2 regions of the Streptomyces sp. KR80 genome follow, and region 2 is predicted to be linked to the other one. Evidence: riboswitches for the same ligand, from Rfam matches in the RefSeq annotation. Region 2 holds a riboswitch; the other holds the start of a gene.
What was found. A riboswitch is a leader RNA that binds a small molecule or an ion and turns the genes downstream of it on or off. The one in region 2 is predicted to bind glycine.

Region 1: another riboswitch for glycine. It lies ahead of gcvP (aminomethyl-transferring glycine dehydrogenase); the one in region 2 lies ahead of gcvT (glycine cleavage system aminomethyltransferase GcvT).

The regions. Positions count from the first base shown of each region.
Region 1 covers NZ_JBQQCD010000037.1:4,193-12,070, forward strand. The annotation lists gene ACTWQI_RS29210 (substrate-binding domain-containing protein) at 1-257, shown strand, start outside; gene ACTWQI_RS29215 (glutamate--cysteine ligase) at 302-1,804, opposite strand; gene ACTWQI_RS29220 (hypothetical protein) at 2,295-2,894, shown strand; gene ACTWQI_RS29225 (DUF5999 family protein) at 3,280-3,486, shown strand; gene gcvP (aminomethyl-transferring glycine dehydrogenase) at 3,572-6,457, opposite strand; glycine riboswitch at 6,645-6,741, opposite strand; gene ACTWQI_RS29235 (PRC-barrel domain-containing protein) at 6,853-7,245, shown strand; gene ACTWQI_RS29240 (DNA polymerase IV) at 7,146-7,878, opposite strand, start outside.
Region 2 covers NZ_JBQQCD010000004.1:190,339-198,216, reverse strand. The annotation lists gene ACTWQI_RS08455 (hypothetical protein) at 1-66, shown strand, start outside; gene ACTWQI_RS08450 (AAA family ATPase) at 223-933, opposite strand; glycine riboswitch at 1,214-1,324, shown strand; gene gcvT (glycine cleavage system aminomethyltransferase GcvT) at 1,491-2,636, shown strand; gene gcvH (glycine cleavage system protein GcvH) at 2,846-3,223, shown strand; gene glyA (serine hydroxymethyltransferase) at 3,259-4,521, shown strand; gene ACTWQI_RS08430 (L-serine ammonia-lyase) at 4,645-6,027, shown strand; gene ACTWQI_RS08425 (arsenate reductase ArsC) at 6,088-6,501, opposite strand; gene ACTWQI_RS08420 (ArsR/SmtB family transcription factor) at 6,577-6,891, shown strand; gene ACTWQI_RS08415 (aquaporin) at 6,923-7,726, shown strand; gene ACTWQI_RS08410 (fibronectin type III domain-containing protein) at 7,842-7,878, opposite strand, start outside.

The DNA.
Region 1 (7,878 bases), on a different contig from region 2:
TCGTGGTGGTCCTGACGGACGGGGTCAACCAGGACCCCGGCGGGATCTCCCGCGCCGCTCTCCTCGACAAGCTGGAGGAGCTGGCCGACCCGAAGCGGCCGGTGCTGCTGTTCGCCATCGCGATGGGGCCCGACGCCGACCGCGAGGAGTGCGAGCAGATCGCCGCGGCGACCGGCGGCTCGGCGTATCAGGTGGACGATCCGGCTCAGATCCACACGGTAGTCCTCGAGGCGCTCGCATCCGCCTCCCGGCGCTGAGCCGCGGGCCCGGGGCACGGCGTTCCGGGTCCTCCGTCCGGTTCTCAGTCCGGGCAGCCCACGGGCCAGGTGTGCACCGGCTCCCCGCTGCGCATGAGTTCGCAGTAGCGGCGGGTGGTCGCGGCCAGAGCGGCATGCCGCTCGAGTCCGCCGTCCAGGGCCCGGTGGAAGGTCGCGGTCTGCCAGGAGGCGCCGTTCACCCGCCGTCGGCAGCGCTCCTCGATGACACCCAGGTAGAGGTCGCGGTCGGCGGGTTCGACTCCCCACGCGTCCAGACCGGCGGCGGCCAGCGGCAGCAACTCGTCCCGGACGAGCTGTACGGCGGGCAGCTCGGCCACCACTGCCGAGCGGCCGGGGCGCGGCCAGCGGAGGGTGGCGTCGATGCCGTGGCGACAGGCGGTGTCGAAGTTGGCCGCGGCCTCGGCGAACGACAGCCGGGACCAGACGGGACGCGGCTCCTCCGCGAGGGCCCGTACGAGACCGTAGTAGAAGGCGGCGTTGGCGATGACGTCGGTGACGGTCGGGCCGGCAGGCAGCACCCGGTTCTCCACGCGCAGATGCGGCACCCCCTCGGACACCTCGTAGACGGGCCGGTTCCAGCGGTAGACCGTGCCGTTGTGCAGGACGAGCTCCTGAAGGCTGGGGATCCCTCCGTCGTCGAGCACGCGCAGCGGGTCCTGCTCACCGCAGATCGGCAGCAGGGCCGGGAAGTAGTTCAGGTTCTCCTCGAAGAGGTCGTACGCAGAATCGATCCAGCGCTCGCCGAACCAGGTGCGCGGACGCACGCCCTGGGCCTTGATCTCCGGCGGACGAGTGTCCGTGGCCTGCAGAAAGAGCGGCGGGCGGGACTCGCGCCAGAGCTCCCGCCCGAAGAGGAAGGGGGAATTGGCGCCTACGGCGATCTGCAGGGCGGACACCGCCTGCGCGGCGTTCCACACGGCCGCGAAACGCCTGGGTGTCACCTGCAGATGCAACTGGACCGAGGTGCAGGCGGCCTCCGGCGCGATCGACCCGCTGGTGTACCGCAGCCGCTCCACCCCTTCGATGTCCAGGGTGATCTCCTCGCCGCGCGCGGCCATTATCTGGTCGTTGAGCAGCATGTAGCGGTCGACCTCGGAGAGGTTGGCGGACACCAGGTCTTTCTGGGAGAGCGTGGGCAGGATTCCGATCATCACGATCTCCGCCGACACCTCGCCCGCCTTGCGGTCGGCATAGCCGAGACCCGTACGGAGCTCCTCCGCGAGCTGGTCCAGGACCCGGCCGGACAGCCGGTGCGGCACAATATTCACTTCAAGATTGAACTGCCCCAGTTCCGTCTGGAAATCCCCACTGGAGATGCGCTCCAGAACCTCCGCATTCATCATGCGCGGCATCCCGTCCGCACCCGCGAGATTCAGTTCGATCTCCAGCCCCATCAGATTCTTCGGGCGATCGAACCGGCGCTCCTCCAGCAGCCGCCCCAAGCCCTCGAGGCACTGCTGCAGTTTGCGCCGGTAGCGCTGCCGATCGGACAGGTCGAACCCACCCGCCACGACCTTCTCCCCCATCGAAGCGTCCCTCCTCGAGTGGGCCACCGGCGGCACCGGACCCCGGCGTCACGGTCGATGATGCCCAGGCAATGTGATCGATAACTCCCGACGGACACCGCACGCCCGCTAAGCTCGTGAGGAGAGCGGGCACGGCACATTCCCTCGGCATAGCGCAGCGTCCCGGGCTCCCGGCATTGCACCGGGAAAAAGCAACGACGGGAATCGGCCTACCGCTTGCGGGGCGTAACCCGAGGCAGAGGCCACAGCCCGGTGGACAGAATAGGTGTAACCCACTCGCAGTAAGGGCCGATAATGCCCTTGCCCGTAATCCCCGTGACAGCTAGTCGAAACACCCCCTGAACATACCTCGTATAAACTTTTGCGAACGAGGCAGAGAGTGTGCACCGCCGGCCGTTGGATCTCCGGCCCCCCTCCGGCCACGCGCACAGACACCGCCGTCCGTGTCTGCCCCGTACCCACGTGTCTCCCCAGTGAGAGGCGACCCACCATGCCGCTGCTTGTTCCCCCGGCACCGCAGCCAGCACTGCGCAGCGCTCTCGCGGCCCTCGGCTCCCCTACTGCGATCCGCGACCCGCGCACCCCGGCCCTGCGGTCCGCACCAGGTCCGCTGAGCGCTGAACTGCCGCTGCCCGTCCAGGTTCTCGACCGTGTCACGGCACCGGGACGAGCGCCACGAACCCGTCTCACCGGGTGGCGCTTCCTTGTCCGCAGCGGTGATCGCGCGGTGGCGGCGGCCGAGACCATGCTGACACCCGACGGCTGGGCGTTCTCGCACTTCTTCGAGGGACCGTACGTCGCCTCCACCGAGCTCGCCCTGCGGCAGGCCGAGGCACTGCCGGACCTGTATCAGCCGCAGTTGCTGTCCGTACCCGAGCTCTACATGCTCACTCTGTGGCTGCGCGAGGACGCGACGGCGGATCCCGCCAAGGGCAAACCGGCCCGGAACGACCTGCTGGTTCCGCTGGCCCCCGCTCCCCCGGGCATCGCGGCCCACCAGGCGCACCGGGTCGCCGATCTCCTGCCCGTGCTCACCCTGCGGCTCTCGGCACCTCCGCTGATGGGCATGGGTTCGCCGTCCCCCGCCTGAACCGGGCGGCCCCGGCTCAGGGGCCCGGCCCACGACGGAGGGGCCCGGCCTGCGAGCGACGCCCCGCGACCCCAGGGGTCGCGGGGCTCTTTGCTGCCATGGAACCTGCCCAACCCGGCTCGCCGCCAAGGGGGAACGGAGCTCCCACCCGACCGGACTAGCCCGCCCCGACCACTTCCAACCATCCAAAAGGACCCTCAGGGGGACGTGAACCGTCCGGGCGGGTGACACGTCATTTCCCATTGAGGACTGCTGCCGCGAAATCCCTGCGGAATCGCGTCCGTACGGCAACACTGGGACCAACCGACATTTCATACGGGGGGGCGGCATGAATACCGCATCGAGCCGCAGGACACTCACCACATCGCAGCGAAAGATCCCCACCATGTGCCAGCACCAGCCATCGTGCCCGACCGCCGACTCTGCCGACCGGGAGGCCGCCCGCCTTGTGGCGCACCACCCGGAGCAGGGCTGGAGCCTGCTGTGCAACGGCGTTCTGCTCTTCGAGGACACGGGTGAGCTGCTGCCGGACGGCCAGATCATCCACCCGCACCGACCGCTCGGCGCGGAGCAGGTGATGACCGCCGCCTGACTCCATCAGCAGGCAGCACGGGGAACAGAGGGGCCGGCTCGGCTGAATCGCCGAACCGGCCCCGACACGTACCGCCCGAAGGATCTCAGGCGTCGTACTCCTCCAGCGGCGGGCAGGAGCAGACCAGGTTGCGGTCGCCGTAGGCGCCGTCGATCCGCCGCACCGGAGGCCAGTACTTGTCGGCCACCGACACCCCGGCGGGGAAGACCGCCGTCTCACGGCTGTACGGCCGCTCCCAGGCGTCGCCGAGAGCGGCGGCCGTGTGCGGGGCGTTCCGCAGCGGGTTGTCGTCCGCGGGCCACTCCCCCGAGCTGACGCGATCGATCTCGGCCCGGATCGCGATCATCGCCTCGCAGAACCGGTCCAGCTCGGCGAGGTCCTCGCTCTCCGTCGGCTCGATCATCAGCGTGCCGGCGACGGGGAAGGACATCGTCGGCGCGTGGAAGCCGTAGTCGATCAGCCGCTTGGCGACATCGTCGACGCTCACCCCGGTCGCCTTGGTGAGCGGGCGCAGGTCCACGATGCACTCGTGTGCCACCAGCCCGCTCGGGCCGGTGTAGAGCACCGGATAGTGCGGTTCCAGGCGCTTGGCGATGTAGTTGGCGCCGAGAACAGCGACCTGAGTGGCCTGGCGCAGGCCCTCCGCGCCCATCAGCCGGACGTAGGCCCAGGAGATCGGCAGAATGCCCGCGGAACCCCACGGAGCGGCCGAGATCGGGCCTACTCCCGTCTCGGGGCCCGCGGCGGGCTGGAGCGGATGGTTGGGCAGATACGGCGCGAGGTGCGCGCGGACCCCGACCGGCCCGACGCCCGGGCCGCCGCCGCCGTGCGGGATGCAGAAGGTCTTGTGCAGATTGAGGTGCGAGACGTCGCCGCCGAAGTGGCCGGGCTTGGCCAGCCCCAGGAGCGCGTTGAGGTTGGCGCCGTCGACGTAGACCTGACCGCCCGCGTCGTGCACGGCGGCGCAGATGTCGGTGATGTGCTCCTCGAACACCCCATGTGTGGAGGGGTAGGTGACCATCAGTACGGCCAGTTGGTCGCGATGCTGGTCGATCTTGGCGCGCAGGTCCTCGACGTCGACGTCGCCGTCGTCACCGGTCTTCACGACGACGACCTTCATGCCCGCCATGACGGCGCTGGTGGCGTTGGTTCCGTGCGCGGAAGAGGGGATGAGACAGATCGTGCGCTGCTCGTCGCCGTTCGCACGGTGGTACGCCCGCACCGCCAGCAGGCCCGCCAGCTCGCCCTGAGAGCCGGCGTTCGGCTGGATGGAGACCTTGTCGTACCCCGTCACCTCCGCGAGACGCTCCTCCAGCTCCTGAATGAGGGTCAGATAGCCCTCGGCCTGCTCCGCGGGCGCAAACGGGTGCAGGGCGCCGAACTCGGGCCAGGTGATGGGCTCCATCTCGGTGGTCGCGTTGAGCTTCATGGTGCAGGAGCCCAGTGGGATCATGCCGCGGTCGAGCGCGTAGTCCCGGTCGGCGAGCCTGCGCAGGTAGCGCAGCATCGCGGTCTCGGATCGGTGCTGGTGGAAGACCGGATGCGTGAGGTACTCGTCGGTGCGCAGCAGTCCTTCGGGCAGCGCCTCCTGGGCCCGGTCATCCAGCTCCGCCACATCCGCCTCGACGCCGAAGGCTCCCCACACGGCGGCCAGTTGGTCGCGGCCGGTCGTCTCGTCGCAGGCGATGCCGATCAGGTCGGCATCGACCAGGCGCAGATTCACCCCGGCCTCGCGGGCGGCGGCCACGACCTCGGAGGCCCGGCCGGTGACGCGCGCCGTCACAGTGTCGAAGTAAGCGTCGTGCACGATCTCCACCCCGCCCGCCCGCAGGCCCTCGGCGAGCAGCGTGGCGTACCGGTGGGTTCGCCGGGCGATGTCCGCCAGCCCCTCGGGGCCGTGGTAGACGGCGTACATGCCGGCCATGACGGCGAGCAGCACCTGTGCGGTGCAGATGTTGCTGGTGGCCTTCTCACGGCGGATGTGCTGCTCGCGGGTCTGCAAGGCAAGGCGGTAGGCCGGGTTTCCGTCGGCGTCCACGGAGACGCCGACAAGCCGCCCGGGCAGGCTGCGGGCGAACGTCGAGCGTACGGACATGTAGCCGGCGTGCGGGCCGCCGAAACCGATCGGCACGCCGAAGCGCTGGCTGCTGCCGACCGCGATGTCCGCGCCGAGGTCACCCGGCGAGGTGAGCAGCGTCAGGGCGAGCAGGTCGGCGGCGACCGTGACGATCGCCCCCAGCTCGTGTGCCTGCCCGATCACCGGCCGCAGGTCACGGGCCTGGCCGGAGGCGCCGGGGTACTGCAGCAGAATGCCGAAGACGCCGCGCTCGGCGACCTCTGCGGGGATGCCCCCGGAGAGATCGGCGACGACCACCTCGACACCGGTCGGCTCGGCGCGGGTCTCGATGACGGCGATGGTCTGCGGCAGGCAGTCGGCGTCGACGAGGAAGACCCCGTCCTTGACCTTGCCGACGCGGCGGGAGAGGGCCATCGCCTCGGCGGCGGCGGTGCCCTCGTCCAGCAGTGAGGCGCCCGCCGTCGGCAGCCCGGTGAGGTCGGCGACGACGGTCTGGAAGTTCAGCAGCGCCTCGAGGCGGCCCTGTGAGATCTCCGGCTGGTACGGCGTGTACGCGGTGTACCAGGCGGGGTTCTCCAGCACGTTGCGCAGGATCACCGGCGGGGTGAGGGTGCCGTAGTAGCCCAGGCCGATCATCGGGGTGAGCACCTGATTGCGCCGGCCGAGCTCGCGCAGCTCGGCGAGGACGTCGGCCTCGCCGCGAGCCTCCGGCAGGTCCAGCGCTCCGGAGCTCTTGATCACGTCCGGGACGGCGGCCGCGGTGAGTTCGTCGAGCGAGCCGTATCCGACCTGGGCGAGCATCTTCGCCTGGGCGCCGGCGTCGGGGCCGATGTGGCGCTGCGCGAAGGGTGTGCCGCGCTCCAGCCGGGACAGTGGGATGCGGTTGGCGGTCATCTGCAGAGGCCTCCTGGTCGACGCGACCTGCGAGGGGCACCACGGCATGGGTACCCGAACGGCCTCCCCCTCTGTCATCGCGACCTGAGAGCTTCACCGGCCCGCCGGGGCGGTCCGGTTTTCACCGTCGGTGAGGAGGGGTTCCGGCACGTGCCCGTCCGACGCCCGCCCTGCTTTCCAGAGTGACCTCGTCCGCGCGGTACGTGTGCCTGAGAGATTCCGGGGAGGGTTTGCTCCTTCGGCGCCTCCGCCTGAAGGACGGAGGACTCTCCCGCGCGGGGTCTGCAGCCGTAGCCAGCCTACCAGCGGGCCTGCCGCGAAGAGCGCCGAGTGGACGGCGTGCGGGATCTGCTCTTTCGTTGATGTCATAGAGGTAGCGACCACGAGGAGGACCCGTGCAGACCGACATCGATCCGCGGAGCCTGATAGGGCGCAAGGCGTTCGACCTCGATGGGGCGAAGATCGGGACCGTGGACGAGGTGTATCTGGACGACGCGACCGGACGTCCGGAGTGGGCGGCCGTGCGCACCGGCCTGTTCGGGCGCGACGCCTTCGTGCCCCTGGAGCCCAGCGAGGTCGTCGAGGACGCGCTGCGTGTCCCGTATCCCCGCTCCCTGATCAAGACCGCCCCGGACTTCGGAGTGGGACGGCATCTCTCCCCGGAGCAGGAGCTGCAGCTGTATCACCACTACGGACTGGACGCCGCGGCACCGGAGCCCGGAGCCCCGGGGTCCGGCACGGAGGGCGAGGACCGGGACTTCGGCCGGATCGCCGGCGACGAGGACTGATCCTCCTCGGCTGCCTGATCCGGGACGGACGAGTCCGCGGCGTCGTCCGTCGGCGGGTCGGCGGACTCGTCGGCGACCGGCCACAGGGGGACGGGCTCGGACGGCTGCAGCGCGGGGTCGTCCACGGCGAACGTCCGCACCCGGCCGGGCGCCGACCAGGGCTGCTCGAAGCGCACGGTCACCTTCCCGACACCGCTGCCCTGCACCCATCCCACACCGAACTCGGAGTGCCGTACGTCATGGCCCGGGATCCAGCGGCGATCCTGTCCGCTCGCGGCTTCCTCCGGTCCCTGCTTCCCGTCCGCCTGCGGTGGTCCCTGGCCACCGGGGGCCCCGCTCGGGGCCACGGCGTCGATCCCTGCCGTCTCGACGGCCGATTCCACCTGGGCGGTGGCGGCCTGCGCGAAGAGGTCCTCCTGGGTGAAGTCGGCGAGTCCGCTCACACCGACGCCCAGCAGCCGCACGCCGCCGGTGGTGTCCACCCCCGCGATGAGCCGTCCGGCGGCTTCCCGGATGACCGCGGGGTCGTCGGTCGGCCCGCGCAGGGTCTCGGAGCGGGTCAGCGTCGAGAAGTCGAACCGCCGCACCTTCAGCACGACCGTACGGCCGGATCGGCCCGTCGAGCGCAGCCGT
Region 2 (7,878 bases):
CCGTCCCAGGGCCCGGGCCAACCGCAGATCCTGCCGGCCCCGCCGGACACGGCGATCGGTACGTAGGACGGGTCTCGATCACCGTCCCGTGCGGTGATCCGCGGACTCGTCCGGTGGGGGGACCGGTCGGCTCGGGTGAGTGCCCCGCGCATCAGATGTCACGGACCGATCCATTCGACAGGCGCCGGCCGCGGCGCGGGCGGAGCAGCGCGGTGGGCGTTGCTACTCGAAGCCGATGCCCCGCACCGCGGCCGCCGCCTTGCGGTCCAGCAGAACGGCCGAGGCGCAGCCGTCCGGCAGCCGCCCGCCCTCGGTGCCCGCGACGAGCCGGCCGACCGCGCGGCGGTGCCGGACGAAGGCGTATCCCGAGACCCCGCGCCCGCGCGAGGCCTGGCCCTCCAGGGCGACCTCCGGGGGCACGTCGAGCAGCGCCATGTGGAGCGAGCGGTCCCGGCACCGGGCGTCACGCGCGAGCCAGCGCCGCACCCACGCCTGGGTGCCGCAGTCGTGCACGACGACGCTGTCACCCGAGCGCAGGGCACGGCGCAGCCCCGCGTAGTGGGCGATACGAACAAGGGGGCGGTAGAGCGGGTACGGCAGAAAGCCGGGCAGCCTCCGCTCCCAGTGATCCCGGGTGTCCTGCGAGTCCACCCGGCGCACCACCCCGCCGCGGGTGTCCAGCCCCGCGACGGCCCGCTTGATCAGCGTGCTCTTGCCGCTGCCCGGCATTCCGGAGACCACGAGCACATCGCCGACCGGGTAGCGCAGCTCCGGCAGCGGGAGGTCGGGGCTGCCCCGCAGATCCAGGACGGGCGACCGGCGGCTCGGCCAGAGGGCCTCCGCCGCCGCGGGTTCGGGTGCCCGGGGCTGTAGGGGCAGCGCTCCTGGAGGAGCGACCCCGGATGTCGTCGCGTACGCACCGTGCCTGTGCACCGTGATCGTCCTCCCCGTTCGGTCCGGTCTCCCCCAGCTGCGTCCCCCAGCTATCGCTGGGTGGGGGGACCCCCAGCGATAGCTGGGGGAGTGCCCCCAGACGTGCCTCTGTTCCGAGCAGACTGTCAAGAATAGGTAATGCCGTACAAGCCCGTTACCTCCGAACCGGCCTGCCCGAACCTGGTCCGGCCGTGCAATGATGTCCTCGCCCGCCGTCCGCCACCGCCCATCCGCGGAGCGGTCCGCGTGCGCCTCTCGACTCAATTCCATATCGGCCGTTCGAACCCGCGCGGGAGAGTCCCCGGCCCGGCAGCGCACTGCGCAGGCCGCCGGGGCGCCGAAGGAGCAAGTCCTCCCTTGAATCTCTCAGGCCCCGTACCGCGCGGGCTAGGCACATCTGAAAAGCGGGCCGCACCCGGCATCGAGGTGCGGCTCCACCCAAGGTGCAAGCCCTACCCCGATGCGGGGTCGTGGCGAACCTCTCAGGTTCCGATGACAGATGGGGAGGCTCTGTTCTCACCGACGTCGGCCTCGCCACCTGTCCGGGAGCCTGAAACATGACCGATGCCCCACGCCACACGGCGCTCGATGCGCTGCACCGCGCGCTCGGCGCGACCATGACCGACTTCGCGGGCTGGGACATGCCCCTGCGATACGGCAGCGAACGCGACGAGCACCTGGCCGTGCGCACCCGCGCCGGCCTCTTCGATCTCTCCCACATGGGCGAGATCACCCTGACCGGGCCACAGGCCGGCGACCTGCTGGACTACGCCCTGGTCGGGCACCTCTCCGCGCTCGCCGTCGGCCGCGCCCGCTACACCATGATCTGCGACGCCGAGGGCGGCATTCTCGACGACCTGATCGTCTACCGCCTGGGCGAGTTGGAGTACCTGGTCGTCGCCAACGCCTCGAACGCCCAGGTCGTGCTGGACGCGCTGACCGAGCGTCGGGGGCACCTCCGGCGAAGTCGGGGGGAGGGCTTCGACGCGACCGTACGGGACGACCGCGACGCGTACGCACTCCTCGCCGTCCAGGGCCCCGAGTCCTCCGGCATCCTCAAGTCCCTCACCGACGCCGACCTGGACGGGCTCAAGTACTACGCGGGCCTGCCCGGCACGGTCGCCGGGGTGCCTGCCCTGATCGCTCGTACCGGCTACACCGGCGAGGACGGCTTCGAGCTCTTCGTCGCGCCGGGCGACGCCGAGCGGCTCTGGCGGGCGCTGACCGAGGCGGGCAAGGGTGTTGGGCTGGTGCCGTCCGGCCTGTCGTGCCGGGACACCCTGCGCCTGGAGGCGGGCATGCCGCTGTACGGGCACGAGTTGACGACCGCGACCACGCCCTTCGACGCCGGTCTGGGGCGCGTGGTGAAGTTCGACAAGAAGGGCGACTTCGTCGGTCGCACGGCACTTGAGGCCGCGGCCGAGCGGGCGGCCACCGACCCGCCGCGCAAGCTGGTCGGCCTGGTCGCGGAGGGCCGCCGAGTGCCCCGCGCCGGCTACGCCGTGGTGGAGGCGGCGTCCGGCAAGGTGATCGGCGAGGTCACCTCCGGTGCCCCGTCGCCGACCCTGGGCAAGCCGGTCGCCATGGCGTATGTGGACGCCGCGTACGCCGAGCCGGGGACCGCGGGCGTCGCGGTGGACATCCGCGGCCGCCACGAGCCGTACCAGGTGGTCGCCCTCCCCTTCTACAAGCGGCAGCGCTGACCGTCGGAACCGTCGTGGGGTACCCCAACCCAGCGATAGCCCCCTTGGGCCTAACGGCCCGGGAGGGGGCACCTCCCAGCGGTAGCTGGAGGCGTACCCCCGGGGGAGTCAAGCCTCGCGGCACCCGCTCGCGTCGATCTCCTCACGCCTGTCCCACCTGTCAAGACCACGTACCAGACCACGCCCCCGCATCCAGGAGAATCCAGGTCATGAGCAACCCCCAGCAGCTGCGCTACAGCAAGGAGCACGAGTGGCTCACCGACGCCGAGGACGGGGTGTCCACCGTGGGCATCACCTCGCACGCCGCCGACGCGCTCGGTGACGTCGTCTTCGTCCAACTCCCGGAGGTCGGCGACATGGTCACCGCGGGCGAACCCTGCGGTGAGCTGGAGTCGACCAAGTCCGTAAGCGACCTGTACGCGCCGGTCTCCGGCGAGGTCACCGAGGTCAACCAGAACGTCGTGGACGACCCCGCGCTGGTCAACTCCAGCCCCTTCGAGGTCGGCTGGCTGTTCAAGGTGAGGGTGACCGGCGAGCCGACGGAACTCCTCTCCGCCGACGAGTACACGGCCTTCACCGGCAACTGAGTCAAGCCCACGTCACCACCGATCGGGAACACCTGATGTCGCTCCTCAACAGCTCCCTGCACGAGCTCGACCCGGACGTCGCCGCCGCGGTCGACGCCGAGCTCCACCGCCAGCAATCCACCCTCGAGATGATCGCCTCGGAGAACTTCGCCCCAGTCGCCGTGCTCGAGGCACAGGGCTCGGTGCTCACCAACAAGTACGCCGAGGGCTACCCCGGCCGCCGCTACTACGGCGGCTGCCAGCACGTCGACGTGGTCGAACAGCTCGCCATCGACCGGGTCAAGGCACTGTTCGGCGCCGAGCACGCGAACGTACAGCCGCACTCGGGTGCGCAAGCGAACGCCGCCGCGATGTTCGCGCTGCTCTCCCCCGGTGACACCATCCTGGGCCTTAATCTCGCCCACGGTGGGCACCTGACCCACGGAATGAAGATCAACTTCTCCGGCAAGCTCTACAAGGTGGTCGCGTACCACGTCGACGAGCAGACCGGCCGGGTCGACATGGACGAGGTCGAGCGCCTCGCCAAGGAGAACCGCCCGAAGATGATCGTCGCCGGCTGGTCCGCCTACCCGCGGCAGCTGGACTTCGCGGCCTTCCGGCGGATCGCGGACGAGGTCGGCGCGTACCTCATGGTCGACATGGCGCACTTCGCGGGCCTGGTGGCCGCCGGTCTGCACCCCAACCCGGTGCCGCACGCCCATGTCGTCACCACGACCACCCACAAGACGCTCGGTGGCCCGCGCGGCGGTGTGATCCTCTCCACCGCCGAGCTGGCGAAGAAGATCAACTCCGCGGTCTTCCCCGGCCAGCAGGGCGGCCCGCTGGAGCATGTCATCGCGGCGAAGGCGGTGGCCTTCAAGGTGGCGGCGAGCGAGGACTTCACGGAACGCCAGCGGCGCACGCTGGAGGGCGCGGAGATCATTGCCGAGCGCCTGAGCCGCTCCGATCTGTCGGATGTCGGCGTTTCGGTCCTGTCGGGCGGCACGGATGTTCACCTGGTCCTGGTGGACCTGCGCAACTCCGAACTGGACGGCCAGCAGGCCGAGGACCGCCTCCACGAGGTCGGCATCACGGTCAACCGCAACGCCATCCCGAACGACCCACGGCCTCCGATGGTCACCTCGGGTGTGCGGATCGGCACCCCGGCGCTGGCCACGCGCGGCTTCCAGGCGGAGGACTTCACCGAGGTCGCGGACATCATCGCCCAGGCCCTGAAGCCGTCGTACGACGCGGAGGGCTTGAAGGCGCGGGTCTCCGCCCTGGCGGCGAAGCACCCGCTGTACCCGGGCCTGACGTAGTCCGTCCATCCGTGGTTCCGGGACACCGCGCACACTGGGGGGAGGCGCGGTGCCCCGGACCCTCCGACCCGGGGCCCGGCTGGGTACCGGCCCGGACCCGAGCAGACAAGGAAGTCCGCCCCCGTGGCCATCTCCGTCTTCGATCTCTTCTCCATCGGCATCGGGCCCTCCAGCTCGCACACGGTCGGCCCGATGCGCGCGGCGCGCATGTTCGCGGGCCGGCTGAAGAAGGAAGGCCTGCTCGCCCAGACGGCCGCGGTCCGCGCGGAGCTCTTCGGCTCCCTCGGCGCGACCGGTCACGGCCACGGCACGCCCAAGGCCGTACTGCTCGGCCTGGAGGGCCACTCCCCTCGCACGGTCGACGTCGAATCGGCCGACGACGAGGTGACGCGCATCCGCACGTCGAAGCGGATCCGTCTGCTCGGCGCGGAGATCGGCCCGGCCCATGAGATCGGCTTCGACGAGTCGACCCAGCTGATACTGCACCGCCGCCGCTCCCTGCCCTACCACGCCAACGGCATGACGCTCTTCGCATACGACGCATCGGGCGCGCCGCTGCTGGAGAAGACGTACTACTCCGTCGGCGGCGGCTTCGTCGTCGACGAGGACGCGGTCGGCGAGGACCGGATCAAGCTCGACGACACGGTGCTGACGTACCCGTTCCGTACGGGGGACGAGCTGCTGCGGCTGTCCCACGAGACCGGGCTCTCGATCTCGGCCCTCATGCTCGAGAACGAGAAGGCCTGGCGGACCGAGGAGGAAATCCGGGAGGGGCTGCTGGAGATCTGGCGTGTCATGCAGGGCTGTGTCTCCCGTGGACTGACGCGCGAGGGGATCCTCCCGGGCGGCCTGAAGGTCCGCCGCCGTGCCGCGAACTCCGCCCGCCAACTCCGCGCCGAGGGCGATCCGAAGGCGCGCGCGATGGAGTGGGTCACGCTCTACGCGATGGCGGTCAACGAGGAGAACGCGGCGGGGGGCCGGGTCGTCACCGCCCCCACCAACGGTGCGGCCGGAATCATCCCCGCCGTCCTGCGCTACTACGTCGACTTCGTCCCCGGCGCCGACGAGAGCGGCGTGGTCCGCTTTCTCCTCGCGGCGGGCGCCATCGGCATGCTCTTCAAGGAGAACGCCTCCATCTCCGGTGCCGAGGTCGGATGCCAGGGCGAGGTCGGCTCCGCCTGCTCGATGGCGGCGGGCGGCTTGGCGGAGGTCCTCGGTGGCTCGACGGAGCAGGTGGAGAACGCCGCCGAGATCGGCATGGAGCACAACCTCGGCCTCACCTGTGACCCGGTGGGCGGCCTGGTCCAGATCCCGTGCATCGAGCGCAACGGCATGGCGGCGGTGAAGGCCGTGACGGCCGCCCGCATGGCCCTGCGCGGCGACGGACGCCACCATGTCTCGCTCGACAAGGTCATCAAGACCATGAAGGAGACGGGCGCGGACATGAAGGTCAAATACAAGGAGACCGCCCGCGGCGGGCTCGCGGTGAACGTCATCGAGTGCTGACGGAGCAGGTGGTGACCTGCGATTCTCGATCCGTGGACGGCCGGCCCCCGAGCATCTCGCTCAGGAGGCGGGTTCCGGGGCGATCTCGGCGATCAGGTTCTCGATGCGGGTCCTGATCTCGTCGCGGATCGGCCGCACAGACCCGACTCCCTTGCCCGCCGGGTCCTCCAGCTGCCAGTCCAGGTACCTCTTGCCCGGGAAGACCGGGCACGTGTCGCCGCAGCCCATGGTGATCACGACATCCGAGGCCTGGACGGCCTCGACGGTCAGCACCTTGGGAGTCTCGGCAGCGATGTCGATGCCGACCTCCTTCATGGCCTCGACGGCAGCCGGGTTGACCTGGCCGGCCGGGGCGGAGCCGGCGGAGCGAACCTCGACGCGGTCGCCCGCCAGGTGCGTCAGCCAGGCGGCGGCCATCTGCGAGCGGCCGGCGTTGTGGACGCACACGAACAGGACAGAGGGCTTCTCGGACATCAGGATGTGTCTCTTCCTACGAGGGCCGAGGCAGGCTGGTGGCATCAGCAACGACTGATGTGAGACTATCAGCTCATGATGACGTCAGTCGACACTGACCTGATCCGGGTCCTCGCCGACCCGCTCAGGCTGCGCATCGTGACCCTGCTCGCGAACGAGACGCTGTGCACCACCCACCTGGTGGAGGAGACCGGTGCCCGGCAGACCAACCTCTCCAATCACCTGAGAGTGCTGCGCGAGGCCGGGGTCGTGGAGACCGAGCCCTGCGGCCGCTTCACGTACTACAAGCTGCGGCCCGATGTCATCGAGACCCTGGCGGGCGCCTTCGCCGAACTCGCCGCCACCGCCCGCTCCACCGCCGAGGGCGGTCTCAAGCGCGCGTGCCCCTGACGCCCAAGCCCTGACCCTGTAAGGAGTCCTGTTGAGCACCACCGAGGCCAGAGGCGAGAGCCCCGCGGATTCCCCCGCGGGGTCCGCTGTACCGTCCCCCGCCACCCAGCCCACGCCCGAGGCAGCGACTCCACCGCGCATCCCGCTGGTTCGGCGGGCGGCGGCCGAGCTGGTGGGCACAGCGGCGCTGGTCGCCGTGGTGGTCGGCTCCGGCATTCAGGCCACCGAGCTGAGCCGGGACGTGGGCGTGCAGCTGCTGGCCAACTCCCTCGCCACCGTCTTCGGGCTCGGGGTGCTCATCCTCCTGCTCGGCCCGGTCTCCGGCGCCCACTTCAACCCGGCGGTCACCCTGGCCGAATGGTGGACCGCACGGCGCGGCGGGTCGGGCGTGAACGGCCGGGAGGCGGCCGCGTATCTCCCCGCCCAGATCGTCGGAGGGATCGGTGGCGCGGTCCTGGCCGACGCCATGTTCGGCCGGCCGCTCATCGAGTGGTCCACCCACGACCGGTCGGCTGGGCATCTGCTCCTGGGCGAGGTCGTCGCCACCGCCGGGCTCATCCTGCTGATCTTCGGGCTCGCCCGCTCCGACCGGCTGAGGTTCGCCCCGGTCGCGGTCGCCTCGTACATCGGCGCCGCCTACTGGTTCACCTCCTCCACCTCCTTCGCCAACCCGGCCGTGACCATCGCCCGCGGCTTCAGCGACACCTTCGCCGGCATCGCACCCGGCTCCGTCCCCGGCTTCGTGGCCGCCCAACTCATCGGCGCCGTCGTGGGCCTGGCCCTGGTGACCCTTCTCTTCGGACGCGGACCCGACGACTCCCCTCCGGGCAGCTGAGCCACTGAGACAAACCCGGGAGGCAGCCCACCCCGCTCGGCGGCGTCCCGTCCGGCACCCTGCAGCCGCGGCGGTCGCTGGTCGCCGGTCGCCGGTCGCCGGTCGCCGGTCGCCGTCAGGACGGATCGGAACCCGTCGTGCGGTGCACCACG